DNA from 4 places in the Streptomyces sp. S186 genome. Region 4 is predicted to be linked to each of the others. Evidence: riboswitches for the same ligand, from Rfam matches in the RefSeq annotation. Region 4 holds a riboswitch; each other region holds the start of a gene.
The links. Region 4 has a riboswitch for cyclic di-AMP ahead of ACRAS8_RS21435 (transglycosylase family protein). Riboswitches for the same ligand answer to the same signal wherever they lie in the genome.
Positions count from the first base shown of each region.

Region 1 (3,807 bases), 2.7 Mb from region 4:
GACGGTGGCTCCATGACGTACATCCACTCGATCTTGCGTCGCAGCTGGGTGAGAAGCGCGGTGAGGCTGGGGCTGCCGGCCGCCTGGGCGAGCGTTTCGTGGAACCAGCCGTCCAGTTGGCGCAGGTCGGCGGGGTGGCCGTGCCGGGCCCGCTCGCGGCCGAGCCGTACCAGGCCGCGCAGCACCTTCAGATGGGCGGAGGTGCGGCGGGCGGCAGCGCGGGCGGCGCCCAACGGCTCCACGAGGGCGCGCAGATCGAGGAGGTCGGCGGCCTCCTGCTCGGTCAGTTCGGCGACACAGGCGCCGGCGTGATGGCGGGTGGTGACGAAGCCTTCGGACTGGAGAGTGCGCAGCGCTTCCCGTACGGGGACCCTGGATACGCCGTACCGCGCGGCGAGAATGTCCTCGATCAGCCGACTGCCCGGCGCCAGCGCGCCGGAGACAATATCGTCGCGAATCGCCGTGCACACCGCATGCGCGGAAATATGGCCTCGCATCGTCCGTGCCTCCGCCGTAATCCCCGGGAACGCCGCCCCTCTGACAACATTCCCTGACCCTATTCGACCATGGGGAATTCTCCCTCGGGATCTCGTGAATCCACCGGAGCTTTTCGGCCGATGCGCGGCCACTCCCGCGGACCCTGTGCCGGCCTTTCCCGGGATACGGCGGAGCCCCGGCCTGCCGGGGTGGCGGGCCGGGGCTCCGGGGGACGGTGTTGCGGCGGAGGTCCAGATGGGTCAGACGGTGACGCCGTGCGCGCGGAGGTAGGCGACCGGGTCGATGTCCGAACCGTAGTCCGGGCCGGTCCGCGCCTCGAAGTGGAGGTGCGGGCCCGTGGTGTTGCCGGTGTTGCCGGAGAGGGCGATCTGCTGCCCGGGGGTGACCGCCTGGCCGACCGTCACCCCGATCGACGAAAGGTGACCGTATTGGGTGTACGTACCGTCGTTCATCTTGATCACGACGTTGTTGCCGTACGCGCCGCCCCAGCCAGCCTCGACGACGGTGCCCGAACCGACCGCGTGAACGGGAGTGCCGTAGGCGGCGTGGAAGTCGATGCCGGTGTGGCTGCCCGAGGACCACAGGCCGCTGGACGCCTTGTACGCCGTGGAGACATAGGAACCGGTCACAGGGGCGACGAAGGTGTTGAGGCGCTTGCGCTCGGCCTCGCGGGCGGCGCGCTCCTTGGCCGCGCGCTCCTCGTCGGCCTTCTTCTTCGCCACCTCGGCGCGCCGAACGGCCTCCGCCTCGGCCTTCGCCCTGGCCACCGCGGCCTCGGCGGCGGCCTGCTGCGCGTCCGCCTGGGCCTCGATCCGGACGGCGAGTTCGTCACCCATCACGACGGCCTGCTGGAGGCCGGTGTCGTGGGGAGCGGGCTCGTCCGTGGCGGCCAGCGCGGGCGACGCCACGGAGGCCACGACACCGGAGGCGGCGAGGGTGGCTATGCCGGCGAGGTTGCGGGTGGTGCGAGCGGTGCGACTCGCGCGGCGGTGCTTCCCGGTGGCACGGGTGAACGCCATGTAGGGGCTGGTCCTTTCCTTCCTTCTCGCCTACCGGGTTAGCTGACGGGTTCGGAGCAGGAAGGTCTCCTACGGGCCCCTCCGGGGAGGCGCCCGATTCACCCCAAGGGACATGTGGGTCCCCGGCTCCCCTGGCTCGCGCCATACGGGGACTCGGCGATGACTGTCCGGTGCCACTGGTGTGGCGGACTTGTGACGAACAGCCGGACCGACGCTAATCGGGACAACTTTCGATCGGCAAACAGAACCGGATTTTTGTGCGCCACGCCACACGCGAATCGGGCAACCGGCACAACCGGCCGGGCACCCTCGACCGTCCGCGCAGCGCGGTTCCCACGGTCATTCTCACCGCTGACCCGGCGGGACATGACGCACACGCGAAGCGGCTCCCGTGGCAAGTGCCTGCCACGGGAGCCGCTTTGTCGACAGATGACGAGCCGTCGGGTGAGGGCCCGTCACACCGAGGGTCAGCCGCTGACGACCGTCGCCTCGCCGATGCCCAACGCCTTGACCGGTTCGGCGATCTGGGCCGCGTCACCCACCAGGACCGTCACCAGCCGGTCCACCGGGAAGGCGTTGACGACCGCGGCGGTCGCCTCGACGGTGCCGGTCTCCGCGAGCCGGACGTACAACTGCGCCTGGTAGTCGTCGGGGAGCTGCTGCTCCACCTGGTCGGCCAGCGTGCCGGCGACCGCCGCGGCGGTCTCGTACTTCAGCGGCGCGACACCGACGAGGTTCTGCACCGCGACATCGCGCTCGGCGTCCGTCAGCCCCTCTGCCGCGAGGGTGCGCAGCACCGTCCACAGGTCCTGGAGGGCCGGCCCGGTGGACGCGGTGTCCACCGACCCGCTGATGGCGAGCAGGGCGGCGCCGGTGGCCCCCTCCGGGGACGACGGGGCGGTGGAGCGCAGTACCTGTCCGAAGGAGCGCACCCCGTAGGTGTAGCCCTTCTCCTCGCGCAGCACGCGGTCCAGACGGGACGTGAGGGTGCCGCCCAGGCAGTACGTGCCGAGCACCTGGGCGGGCCATACCTGGTCGTGCCGGTCGGCACCGATCCGCCCGATGAGCAGCTGCGTCTGGACGGCACCGGGACGGTCGACGATCACCACGCGGCCGGTGTCGTCGGCGACTACCGGCGAGGGCTTCCACGGTTCGGCGGTGGAGCCCGTCCAGGCGCCCAGGGTGTCGGCCAGCGCCGCGTCCAGGTCGACGCCGGTGAAGTCGCCGACGATGACGGCGGTGCCGGTGGCCGGGCGGACGTGGGCGTCGTAGAAGGCCCGGACGGCGGCCGCGTCGATCCGCGCCACGGTCTCCTCGGTGCCCTGACGGGGCCGCGACATCCGGGAGGTGGCCGGGAACAGCTCCTTGGAGAGCGCCATCGCGGCACGCCGGGCCGGGTTGGCCAGCTCGTGCGGGATCTCGTCGAGGCGGTTGCGGACCAGCCGCTCGATCTCGCTGTCCGGGAAGGCGGGGGCGCGCAGCGCGTCGGCGAGCAGGCCGAGGGCGCGCGGCAGCCGGGAGGCCGGGACCTCCAGGGAGACCCGTACACCGGGGTGGTCGGCGTGCGCGTCCAGGGTGGCGCCGCAGCGCTCCAGCTCGGCGGCGAACTCCTCGGCGGTGTACTTGTCGGTGCCCTCGGACAGGGCGCGGGCCATGATCGTGGCGACGCCGTCGAGGCCCTCGGGCTCGGCCTCCAGGGGCGCGACGAGGTTGACCTCCACGGCGACGACCTGCTGGCCGGGGCGGTGGCTGGTCAGGAGGGTCAGGCCGTTGGCCAGCCGGCTGCGCTCGGGGGCGGGAAAGGCCCACGGCTTGGGGGCGCCGCCCCGGGGCTGCGGGTGGAATTCCATGGTGCTCACGGGGGCGTCTGCGGGGGTGGTGGCGTCGGTCACTTGGCCGCCTCCTCTTCCTCGGTGCCGGCGGCGTCGGTCTGCGCGGTGGGCTCGTAGACGAGCACGGCGCGGTTGTCGGGGCGCAGCCGGGCCTTGGCGACCGCCTGCACCTCCAGCGGGCTGATCTCCAGGACGCGCTGGACGGCGGTCAGCGCGAGCTGCGGGTCGCCGAACAGGACGGCGAAGCGGCACAGTTCGTCGGCGCGGCCGCTGACCGTGGCGAGCCGGTCCAGCCATTCGCGCTCCAGCTGGGCCTGGGCCCGCTCCATCTCCTCAGGAGTCGGGCCCTCATCGGCGAAACGGGCCAGTTCCTCGTCGACAGCGGCCTCAATGGCGGGCACCTCCGTGCCGCCGGACGTCTTCACGTCCAGCCAGCCCAGCGAGGGCGCACCGGCCAG
Region 1 is NZ_CP193932.1:2,204,181-2,207,987, forward strand. Features, by position in the region: gene ACRAS8_RS09270 (GntR family transcriptional regulator) at 1-497, opposite strand, end outside; gene ACRAS8_RS09275 (M23 family metallopeptidase) at 738-1,517, opposite strand; cyclic di-AMP (ydaO/yuaA leader) riboswitch at 1,531-1,686, opposite strand; gene ACRAS8_RS09280 (M16 family metallopeptidase) at 1,985-3,367, opposite strand; gene ACRAS8_RS09285 (M16 family metallopeptidase) at 3,406-3,807, opposite strand, start outside.
Region 1: another riboswitch for cyclic di-AMP. It lies ahead of ACRAS8_RS09275 (M23 family metallopeptidase); the one in region 4 lies ahead of ACRAS8_RS21435 (transglycosylase family protein).

Region 2 (3,807 bases), 480 kb from region 4:
CCCCGCACGGCGTGCGGATGATCGTCGGCGACGTCCGGGGCAAGGGCCTGGAGGCGGTGGAGGCCGCGGTGGTCGTGGTCGGCGCCTTCCGGGAGGCGGCGGAGCAGGAGGCCACCCTGGAGGCGGTCGCGCACCGGCTGGAACGGGCCCTCCGACGGGAGGGCGCGCGCCGCGCCGGCCTCGATGAGCAGGAGGGCTTCGCCACGGCCGTACTGGCGGAGATCCCCGCCGGCGACCGGTCCCTGTTGCGCGTCCTCAACCGCGGCCACCCGCCCCCTCTGCTGCTCACCCCCGAAGGCGGCCTGCGGGAGCTGGTCCCGTCCACCGCCGCGCTGCCGCTCGGCCTGGGCGACCTGGGCGGCCGGCCGGACCGTTCGGACGAGACGTTCCTCCCGGCCGGGGCGCTGCTGCTCCTGTTCACCGACGGGGTGACCGAGGCCCGGGACCGGGCCGGCCGGTTCTACGACCCGCGCGCCCGGTTGCGCGGCAGTCAGTTCAGCGGGCCCGACGACCTGCTGGACGTGGTGGTCGAGGACGTCGCCCGGCACACCCGCGGGGGCCCCGCGGACGACATGGCCCTGGTGGCGGTCCAGCGCCCCCTGGGGGCATAGGGCACTGAGGGCGCCTCCTCCGGGCCGAGCTCGGCCGCCCCGTGCGCCTACGGCAGTGCGGGGCCGAGCCAGCGCACGTGCTGGCCGTGCGGGCCCGTCAGGGCGACCGGGCGCTCGTCCAGGGCGAGGGTCAGCAGCAGGCCGTCGTCCGGCCCCGTGGAGCGGTGCTCCGGCGCGCCGATCCACGGGAGCACGCTGTGGTGCTCCTGGGAGATCCAGTGGCCCCCGCCGTCCCGTTCGGCGAGCAGCGACCGCACGAGGCGGGCGAACTCCTCGCGCCGGGCGGGCGGAAGGTAGTTCAGCACCGAGCTGTGGAACACCACGAGGGTCGCCTCGGGCGGCGCCTGGGCGGCCAGCGCCGGCAGCTCGTCGATCAGGTCGCCGCGCACCAGGACCGGGCGCGGCGCGCCCCGCACCGCCTCGACGGCCGCCGAGAGCCGCGCCGTACGGGCCTCGTCGCCGGGCCAGACGAGGGCGCGCAGCCAGCGCAGGTCGTCCGGCTCGCCGACCGGGTCGAGCGGGTCCAGGTCGATGCCGCCGCGCCAGACGATCTCGGGCGGCGTGCCGGGCAGTGCCGCCGCGTCGCCGTCGCCGCCGGGCGGGGGGCCGCTGGTCCGGCAGGTGAAGGTGACCGGGCTGTCCGCGGCGCCGCCCGTGAGGACCGCGCCGCCTTCCCCGCCGTCGCTCCCGTAAGGGCCGTACTCCCCGGGCCGCCCCTCCTGGACGTACCGGTAGCGGTAGCGGTCCGGGTGCAGGCACAGCCCCGCCGAGGTGCCGACCTCCAGGAGGGCCAGCGGCTGCGGCAGACGGGCCAGCAGGGGCAGCAGCGTGGCGCAGCGGGCCGGTTCGTTGGTCTGGGTGGCGCGGCTCATGATCACCGCGCGGACCTCGTCCCAGTGCCGGATGGTCCACTCGCGCCAGCGCCCGTACGCCGACTCGCCGCGCGGTCCCGACTCCGCGTGCGGGCCGTCGAGATAGCGCACCGCGGCGAGCAGGAGGTTGGGCTGCTGCTTGTTGCCGGCCGGCAGCGAGGCCGCGAGCAGCTCGCACAGTTCGTCGTCCCGGCCGATCCGGGCGGCCAGCTCCTCGTGGGCGTCGGACCGGCCCCGCGCCTGCTGCCAGGAGAACTCCCGGTACCTGGCCGCCACTTCCTGCGGGTTGCTGACGGAGTTCCCGGCGTTTCCGGTGTTCGCGACGTTGACGACCATGAGGCGACGTTATCGCCCTCACGCTCCGTGATCGCGATGCGCCCCTCCGCATAACAACTGGCGCACAATCGTTGCGAGATCGTTTGGTCGAGCGGTGTCAACTCGCCCCGTTTACGGACGAGATGACAGCAAAAGTCCTCGCCCGGGCTCCTGTGAGGGGCTTTCGGAACGCCCGCGGATTCGTGGGAACGCTTGGATTTCCCTCGCCGTCTCTATTACTGTCCGATAACGGAGCGCGGTCGTCCCAGCCGTCGCCAGTGGCGGCACCGTGCGCCGACGCCGAATCCTGTACGCGCTGTTCCCGCACGTCCAGAACGCCCTCATGTCACCCGCCCGAGCCGACGGTTCGAACGGTTGCGACCCGTGCCTCGACCCGTGTCGACTCGCCCGGATCGGCCGGTTTCGCGGGCGCTGTCGGGTCCGCCTGGAAATGCCGGGAATTGAGTCGAGGGAACCGGGGAACCACCATCTTGGGGTGAATCGGGCGCCTCTCGCCAGGGGGTGCTTGTAGGAGACCTTCCTGCTCCGAACCCGTCAGCTAACCCGGTAGGCGAGAAGGAAGGAAAGGAGAGCGCCCCCGTGGCGTCCAACAGGCCCGCGCCTCATGGCCCGTCCACCCATGGCCTCGGCGGCCCCGCCGACTTCGGTGCCGCGGTCGGTCTCGGTGGCCCCGCCGGTCTCGGCGTCCCCACCGGTCCCGGCTCTCCCGTCGTGCCGGCCCAATTCCCCGTGGCCCACGGGGAATTGACGGACGGCATGCCGCCTCAGGAGCCGTTCCTCCATGACCAGTCCTCCCAGGCGGCCCGGACATCGCCGGTGCCCCAGGCACCCCAGGGGCCCCAGGGCGAGCCGGCGCAGGGCCGGCCGTCCGGTGACGAGCCGGCCCCCGGCCTCGCGGGCGACGGCGACGCGGACGACTGGCTCCCGGGCGACGAGGCGGACGACGGCGACGCCGGCCGCTCTCTCCGCGGCCGGCACCGGGTGGCCAGACCGCGCGGCGTCGGTCTCGCGCGCGGCGGCACGGCGCTCGGCGTCGGCGTGATCGCGGCGGTCGGCGCGAGCGGGGTGGCCGCGGCCGAGGGCCGGCCGCCGGTGCCGATATCGATGCCCGACCCCGGCGGGGCGGTCGACGACACCGCCGGGACGCTCCAGGACGCGCCCGCGACGCTCTCCGCCGCGGCCGCCGGCAGCACCGCGGCGCCCTCCCGGGCCGCTGCCGCCCCCGAGGCCGCCGGGGCCACCCGCCCCGCGGGCCCGGCCGAGGCGCTGCGCCACCGCATCCTCCAGCAGGCCGACACCCGGCAGGGCACCGGGGAGCAGGCCGCCGCCCCGCAGACGGCCCAGGACGCGCCCGGCCCTCAGCCGGAGGCCGCGGAGCCGACCGCGACCACGGAGGAGGCGGCGCAGCCGCAGGGCACGGCGGCCGCGGAGACCGAGCACCAGGCGGCGGCGCCGGAGGCCCGGCACCCGGTGGCGGAGGCCGAGCACCCCGCCCACCAGGCGAAGACGTCCGTCGCCGCCCCGGTCTCCTCGTACACCCTCGGCACCGGCTTCGGGCAGGCCGGTGACCGCTGGGCCGCGGAGCACACCGGGCAGGACTTCACCGCCCCAACGGGCACGCTGGTCAAGGCCGTTCACGACGGGACCATCACCCAGGCGGGCTGGGCCGGTGCCTACGGCTACCGCATCGTCCTCACCCTCGACGACGGCACGGAGCTGTGGTTCTGCCACCTGTCCTCGATGGTCAGAACGGCGGGCCGGGTCCACACGGGCGACGTGATCGGCCGCGTCGGCGCCACCGGGAACGCCACCGTCCCGCACCTCCATCTGGAGGTCCGTCCGGACGCCGGCGCCCCGGCGGACCCGCTGCCCTGGCTGCGCGACCGCGGGGCCGCCGTCTGACGGACCGGCCGGCTGCCCACCGCCCGGTGGGCAGCCGACGCACGCTCCGGGCCGGGCACGTGCGACGCGCCGGCGGCTCCGCGCGG
Region 2 is NZ_CP193932.1:4,469,340-4,473,146, forward strand. Features, by position in the region: gene ACRAS8_RS19220 (PP2C family protein-serine/threonine phosphatase) at 1-611, shown strand, start outside; gene ACRAS8_RS19225 (DUF2332 domain-containing protein) at 659-1,819, opposite strand; cyclic di-AMP (ydaO/yuaA leader) riboswitch at 2,241-2,387, shown strand; gene ACRAS8_RS19230 (M23 family metallopeptidase) at 2,399-3,721, shown strand.
Region 2: another riboswitch for cyclic di-AMP. It lies ahead of ACRAS8_RS19230 (M23 family metallopeptidase); the one in region 4 lies ahead of ACRAS8_RS21435 (transglycosylase family protein).

Region 3 (3,807 bases), 1.6 Mb from region 4:
GGGGATCTGGTCGGAGTCGGCGACCAGGGCGACCTGCTCCAGGAAGTCGGCGAGCGTGCCGGGGTTGTCGTCGCCGCGCTCCTGCTCGAACTCCAGGGCCACGGAGGCGAGTTCCTGGAGGTTCTCGATCCGGGTCTCGTCCTGGGGGTCGGTGGACGCCTGGAGTTCGGCGAGATAGCCGGTGCGCTCCATGACGGCCTCCAGGACCGTGGCGGGACCGGCCCCGGACTCCACGATCGTCCGCAGCTCCTCCATCAGGGCGTTGAACCGCTTGACGGCGTTGGCGGAGCGGGCGGCCATGCCGTACGCCTCGTCGACCCGGCGCAGCGCCTGCGGGAAGGTGATCTTCTCGCGCAGCGCCAGGGCCTCGATCATCGCCTCGGCGCGGTCGCCGATGCCGCGCTTGGGGACGTTGAGGATCCGGCGCAGCGGGACGGCGTCCTCGGGGTTGGCGAGCACCCGGAGGTAGGCGAGGATGTCGCGGACCTCCTTGCGCTCGTAGAAGCGCACGCCGCCGACGACCTTGTAGGGCAGCCCGACCCGGATGAAGATCTCCTCGAAGACGCGGGACTGGGCGTTGGTGCGGTAGAAGACCGCGACGTCGCCGGCCTTGGCGTCGCCGGCGTCGGTGAGCCGGTCGATCTCGTCGGCGACGAACTGGGCCTCGTCGTGCTCGGTGTCGGCGACATAGCCGGTGATCTTGGGGCCGGCGCCGGCGTCCGTCCAGAGGTTCTTGGGGCGGCGGTTCTCGTTGCGCTCGATGACGGCGTTGGCGGCGGAGAGGATCGTCTGCGAGGAGCGGTAGTTCTGCTCCAGCAGGATCGTGGTGGCGTCCGGGTAGTCCTCCTCGAACTGGAGGATGTTGCGGATCGTGGCACCGCGGAAGGCGTAGATCGACTGGTCGGCGTCACCGACGACGCAGAGTTCGGCGGCGGGCGTCTCGTCGGTGCCGGGGCCGACGAGCTCGCGGACGAGGGTGTACTGGGCGTGGTTGGTGTCCTGGTACTCGTCGACGAGGACGTGGCGGAAGCGGCGGCGGTAGTGCTCGGCGACGTCCGGGAACGCCTGGAGCAGATGGACCGTCGTCATGATGATGTCGTCGAAGTCCAGGGCGTTGGCCTCGCGCAGCCGGGCCTGGTACATCGCGTACGCCTGGGCCAGGGTCTTCTCGAACCCGTCGGCCGCCGTGCCCGCGAAGGTCTCCTCGTCGATGAGCTCGTTCTTGAGGTTGGAGATCTTCGCGCTGAACGACTTCGGCGGGAAGCGCTTGGGGTCCAGATCGAGGTCGCGGCAGACCAGGGCCATCAGGCGCTTGGAGTCGGCCGCGTCGTAGATCGAGAAGGAGGACGTGAAGCCCAGCTTCTTGGACTCGCGGCGCAGGATGCGGACGCAGGCGCTGTGGAAGGTGGAGACCCACATGGCGTTGGCGCGGGGGCCGACCAGGTCCTCCACGCGCTCCTTCATCTCGCCCGCGGCCTTGTTGGTGAAGGTGATCGCGAGGATCTGGCCGGGGTGGACGTGGCGCTCGGCGAGCAGGTGGGCGATGCGGTGGGTGAGCACCCGGGTCTTGCCGGAGCCGGCGCCGGCGACGATCAGCAGCGGGCTGCCGCTGTGAACCACGGCGGCCTTCTGCTGGTCGTTGAGCCCCTCCAGGAGCGCCGCCGGGTCGATGGCCGGGCGGGCGGCGCCGTCGCGGTAGTACGGCTCCCTGGGCGCGGGCGCGTCGAACCTCCCGCCGAAGAGGTCGGCGGGCATCTCCTCCGGGGCCGGGCCGTGCTCGTCCTCGTCCGGGGGGCCGAGATCCGCCAGGAAGCTGTCGTCAAAGAGGCTGCTCATCGCCCACCGAGTCTAGGCGGCCGCACTGACAAGCGGTTGTGGAGTGGCGGATTGGCCGGTAATGCATCGGATGGGGCGGTACCGTGTGCGGCCGTGCGCAAACCTGGGGCCGCTCACATTCAGGTCACGAAAAGGTTTCGGGCATATCGAACACCAGCCTTCACAGGGGCCACACGAGTTGGCTACGGTCTCGCTCGGGCAGCCCGCCGTCCCAGCGGACGACAGCGTCCGCACGGGCCGCCCCCGCCGAGTCCGGCCCTGCCGTCAGGCACCCGGAGCCGGGGACCCACACGCACCACCGGGGTGAATCGACCGGTGCGGCCGTCGCCAGGCGGACGCACGGGTCGTAGGGCAAGCCTTCCGTCAGCACACCGCCCGAGCCCGAACCCGACAGCTAACCCGGTAGGCGGTCCACGGAAGGAGTCGCCGGCCTTGGCGTCCCACCGCAAGCCGCGCACCCCCATACTCGCCACGCCCGGCGGCCGTCGCACGGCGGCCGGGCTCACCACCGCCGCCCTGGCCTCGGTCACGCTGCTCTCGCAGACCGCGAACGCCGCCCCCAAGGCGCCGCAGCCGAGCATCGAGGAGGTCAAGCAGAAGGTCGACGACCTGTACCAGCAGGCCGAGGTGGCCACCCAGAAGTACAACGCCGCCAAGGAGCAGGCGGACGGCCAGCAGCGCACCGTGAACCGTCTGCTCGACGAGGCGGCCCGGCGCGCGGACAAGATGAACGAGTCCCGGCGCCGGCTGGGCGCGTTCGCCTCGGCGCAGTACCAGACGGGCGGGATCAACCCGACCGCCCAGCTGATGCTGGCCAAGGACCCGCAGCAGTTCGTCGACCGCAACCACCTGATGGAGCAGCTCACCGGGCGGCAGAAGCAGGCGATCACGGACTACCAGGAGCAGGCCGCGGCCGCCGCCCGCCAGCGGACGGAGGCGACCCACAGCCTGGAGGGCCTCCAGGAGTCGCAGGCATCCCTGAAGGAGACCAAGCGAAACGTTCAGGCCAAGCTGGCCGAGGCCCGGCAGCTGCTGTCCCGGCTGACCGCCCAGGAGAAGGCGCGGCTGGCCGAACTGGAGCGGCGGAAGGAGGCGGAGGCTCAGCGGAAGGCCGCCGAGCAGGCCCGGAAGGAGGCCGAGAAGCGGCGGCAGCAGCCCGGCGGCGGCACCGGCACCGGCCAGGACTCCGGCGGCGGCACGTCCGACGGCGGCACCTACTCCACCAAGGCCGAAAAGGCGCTCGCCTTCGCCCGCGCCCAGATGGGCAAGCCCTACGTCTGGGGCGCGACGGGGCCCAGCTCCTACGACTGCTCGGGCCTGACGCAGGCCGCATGGAAGGCGGCCGGGGTCGATCTGCCGCGCACCACCTGGGACCAGGTCAAGACCGGCACCCGGATATCCACCGACCATCTCCAGCCCGGTGACCTGGTGTTCTTCTTCAACGACATCAGCCACGTCGGGATGTACATCGGCGGCGGCAAGATGATCCACGCCCCGCACCCGGGAGCCAGCGTCCGGGTGGAGTCGATCTACTACATGCCGATCTACGGGAGCGTCCGGCCCGGGTAGCCGGCGTACGGGCGCGCGCCCCGCGTCCGTACGAAGGCCCCACGGCCACCCCCACACACGCCACCGCGCGGTCATCCTCCGCCTCCGGAGTAGTACGGAGCGGGAGCGGGATGACCGCGCGGTGAGCCGTCGGACGGTACGGGGGCGGGCGCCCGTGGGGCTCAGGTCCAGAGCACCGCGAGGAAGATGTTGAACATGGTGAGCCCGCCGACCGCGCCGAACAGCGGCTTGGGGAGCTTCTCCTCGTCGCGCTTGACGTAGACCAGCGCCAGGATCACCACCAGGACGGCCATCTTGATGCCGATCTTGATGTTGTTGAGCGACGCGCCCTGCATCTGGTTCAGGCCGACCAGCACGATGCCGGTGACCAGCATCGTCAGCGCACCGTGCAACATCGCCGGC
Region 3 is NZ_CP193932.1:3,353,185-3,356,991, forward strand. Features, by position in the region: gene pcrA (DNA helicase PcrA) at 1-1,836, opposite strand, end outside; cyclic di-AMP (ydaO/yuaA leader) riboswitch at 2,086-2,260, shown strand; gene ACRAS8_RS14040 (NlpC/P60 family protein) at 2,269-3,405, shown strand; gene ACRAS8_RS14045 (hypothetical protein) at 3,567-3,807, opposite strand, start outside.
Region 3: another riboswitch for cyclic di-AMP. It lies ahead of ACRAS8_RS14040 (NlpC/P60 family protein); the one in region 4 lies ahead of ACRAS8_RS21435 (transglycosylase family protein).

Region 4 (3,807 bases):
TGATGGCCTCCAGGATGAGGTCCAGGGCCTCGCGGTTGGAGCCGAGGTTCGGGGCGAAGCCGCCCTCGTCGCCCAGGCCGGTGGCCAGGCCCTTGGCCTTCAGGACCTTCTTGAGGGTGTGGTAGACCTCGGCGCCCCAGCGCAGTGCCTCGGAGAAGGACTCCGCGCCGATCGGGGCGATCATGAACTCCTGGATGTCCACGTTGGAGTCGGCGTGCGAGCCGCCGTTCAGGATGTTCATCATCGGGACGGGCAGGACGTGCGCGTTCGGGCCGCCGAGGTAGCGGAACAGCGGCAGGTCGCTGGCCTCGGAGGCGGCGTGCGCGACGGCGAGCGAGACGCCGAGGATGGCGTTGGCGCCCAGCGAGCCCTTGTTGTCGGTGGCGTCCAGGTCGAACATCGCCTGGTCGATCAGCCGCTGCTCGGTCGCGTCGTAGCCGACCAGCTCCGGGCCGATCTGCTCGATGACGGCGAGAACGGCCTTCTCCACGCCCTTGCCGAGGTAGCGGTTGGGGTCGCCGTCCCGCAGCTCGATGGCCTCGAAGGCGCCGGTGGAGGCACCGGACGGCACGGCGGCACGGCCGGTGCTGCCGTCGTCGAGGCCGACCTCGACCTCGACCGTGGGATTACCTCGCGAGTCGAGAATTTCGCGGGCTACGACGACGTCGATGGACGGCACGTTGTCTCCTTCATGAGTGTCTGGAGTTCTCGGCATGAGCCTAACGGCCCTGGCGGGATCCGCTCGCCCGTGGCCCGCCCCGTGGGACGGAAAACCCCAACAAGCGAGCCAAAAGCCCAGTTCACGGGAGGTTTCCGCGCAATGTTCGCTATGCGGGGAACGCTGCGCCGGGCCGCCGGCCGGGCCCGGGAACGGAGAAGCCCCGCCGTGGCGCGCTCGGGGGTACGCGCCGCGGCGGGGCAGCTCTCGCGGGTCGCTCAGGCGACCGGTACGGCTCGGATGGCCGGTACGGCTCAGACGCTGAGCTTCTGACCCGGGAAGATCAGGTTGGGGTTGCCGCCGACGACGGACTTGTTGGCGGCGTAGAGCGCCTTCCAGTTGGTGCCGTGCGCCTTGGCGATCTTGGCGAGGGTGTCGCCCGCCTTGACGACGTAGGTGTCGCCGGTGCGGTGCGAGCGCTCCGGGGCCGGCTGGGCCTTCTCGGTCTTCTCGCGGGCCGGGGCGGACTTCTCGGCCGGGGCGGACTTCTTGGTGGTGCCCTGGCTCTTCTTGGTGGTCTCGGTGCCCTGGCTCTTCTTGGCGGTGGAGCCGGAGGGGTTGACGTTCGCGGCGGGACCACCGGAGGTCAGGCCGCCGGCGGCGGCGCAGCCCCAGGCACCCGGGCCCTGCATGGCGAGCAGCTTCTCGGCGACGGCGATCTGCTGCTCCTTGGTGGCCAGGTCGGCGCGGGGCGCGTACTTGGTACCACCGGCGGCGGCCCAGCTGGAGTTCGAGAACTGCAGGCCACCGTAGTAGCCGTTACCGGTGTTGATCGACCAGTTGCCGCTGGACTCGCACTGGGCGACCTTCTCCCAGGTGGCGACCGAGGCGGCGGAAGCAGAGGTGGCGCCCATCAGCGGGACGGCGACGGCGGCGCCGGCGACACCGGCCAGGGTGGCGACGCGGACGGCCTTGGAGCTGCGGCGGTGCTTGCCCTTGTTGATCAGCATCGTGCGTTCGTTTCCTCACCGACGCCTACGAGGTGAGCTGTCGGGTTCGGGCCGTGTGAGCTGCCCGGCCGCGTGTGCTGCACACACGGCTTCACCCCAAGCCGGCTGACCCGTTTTCACGGGCGGGGCCGGCACTTACCTTGGGTCCCCCGCTCCTGCCTTCGGCGCTTGCGCGTCGTCGACTCCGACCGCCGGCAGGATTCGGCGTGCGATCGAAGGGCCCGCTTTGGCGAGCGGTCCTGACCGTAAGCAGTAACCCTGTTGGTGTTCAAACCCCATCTTCTGAACCAAGTTGACCGTTTTTGATCAATGCACGGGCCATTTCCGCAGGTAGACCCCGGTATGGGAACGGGGGACGGGGCGCACCCCGCCCCCCGCAACGAGAGCCATATCTCACTTTTACGGAACGGCATGAAAACCGGCGAACTGCCGGTAACTACCCCTGCTTCCGCCCGAGATCGAGCAGCTGACCAGGCTGGATCAGGTCCGCGTCGGAGCCGATCACGTTCTGGTTGCGGTGGTAGAGCGCGGGCCAGCCGCCCGGCAGGTCATGGCTCTCGGCGATCGCTGACAGGTTGTCACCCGGGTGAACGCGGTAGCCGCCGTCGTCCGCCGGGCGCGTCCGGGGCTCCGTCCCGCCACGCGAGGCGTGTCGGCCGCTGCCGCCGTTCCGGGCGTCCCCGGTGTCCGTACCGTCGCCCGGTGCGCCGCGGTGCTTGCCGGTGGCAGGGGGTGTGGGGTGCGTCGGGTGAGACGGCTGTGTCGGCTGCTGTGTCGGCTGCTGCGTCGGGTCCGTGGCGTCGGACGAGCCCGACGGGTCGGTCGGTGCGGACGGGTCGGGCGAGGCGGGTGAGTCCGACGGGTCGTCGGACGGGGAGGCCGACGGTGTACCGGGCGTACCCGATGCCGGGTCGGACGGGGACGCCGAGTCGGAGGGGGTCCCGGAGTCGGACGGGGACGGCGAGTCGGACGGTGAGTCGGACGGTGAGGGGGTGGCGGAGGGCGAGCCGGACGGGGTGGACGGGTGGGCGGACGGATCGGGTGTGGCCGGCGGGGAGGCCGGGGCCTGGGAGCCGGAGCCACCGTCGGACGGCTCGGGGGTCGGCGTGCCCGGGCCGGCGTCGCCCGCGTCACCCGCGTCATCCGTCCCGCCGGAGGAGCCGCCGGAGTGGCCGCCGTGCGTCGGGCGCGGCGACGGGCGGCTGGTGGCGCCCGGGTCCACGCTGGGCGCGGGGCCGCCCTTGGTCAGTCCGGCGTGCAGCGCGCAGCTGGGGAACGCGTCCGGGCCGCGGTCGTGGAGTATCGCCTCGGCCACGGCTATCTGCTGGGCGCGACTGGCGAGGTCGGGGCGGGAGGCGTAGGCGGAGCCGCCGTAGTCGTCCCACATCTCCTGGGTGAGCTGGAGGCCGCCGTAGAAGCCGTTGCCGGTGGCGGCGCTCCAGACCCCGCCGCTCTCGCACTGTGCGACCCGGTCCCAGGTCGAGGCGTCGGCGGCGTGCGCACCGCCCGCGGTGAACAGCGGCAGGGCCAGGCCCGCGCCGGTCACTCCGGCCGTGACAAAGATGGCCGGTGCCTGTCGGGGGCGACGGTGCCGACCGTTCCCGGAACGCATGCGGTTGCCTTTCGCGCGGCGGTTGAGTTGTCGGATCGGCGGTTGCGAGGGGTGCCGTGCGGCAGCCCGGGGCCGCCCCCGATCGTCGGAGGAAAGGTAGCCGGGGTCACGGGCAGTCACAAGCCGGTGTAGCGGAGATCACGCAATGGTCACGTATGTGACGGAGCGTCAATTCTGCGGCTGTCGCTGGTCAGGCCCCGGTCGGGACGACTCGGGCGTGAACTCGGGCGACTGCTCGGGCGTGAACTCGACCGGCAGGGTGCGCAGTCCACGCATGATGAGCCCGCCGCGCCAGCGCAAATCGTCCGGTTCCGCCGCAAGTCGGAGGTCCGGGAGGCGGGTCAGCAGCGTCGCGAGCGCGGTCTGTCCTTCGAGGCGGGCGAGCGGTGCGCCGAGGCAGTAGTGGATGCCGTGCCCGTATCCCAGATGCGGGTTGTCACGCCGCGTGAGGTCGAGTACGTCCGGCTCGTCGAACCGCGCCGGGTCGCGGTCGGCGGCCGCCAGCACCACCAGGACCGGGTCCCCCT
Region 4 is NZ_CP193932.1:4,949,296-4,953,102, reverse strand. Features, by position in the region: gene eno (phosphopyruvate hydratase) at 1-715, opposite strand, end outside; gene ACRAS8_RS21435 (transglycosylase family protein) at 973-1,668, opposite strand; cyclic di-AMP (ydaO/yuaA leader) riboswitch at 1,676-1,845, opposite strand; gene ACRAS8_RS21430 (transglycosylase family protein) at 2,105-3,214, opposite strand; gene ACRAS8_RS21425 (cytochrome P450 family protein) at 3,449-3,807, opposite strand, start outside.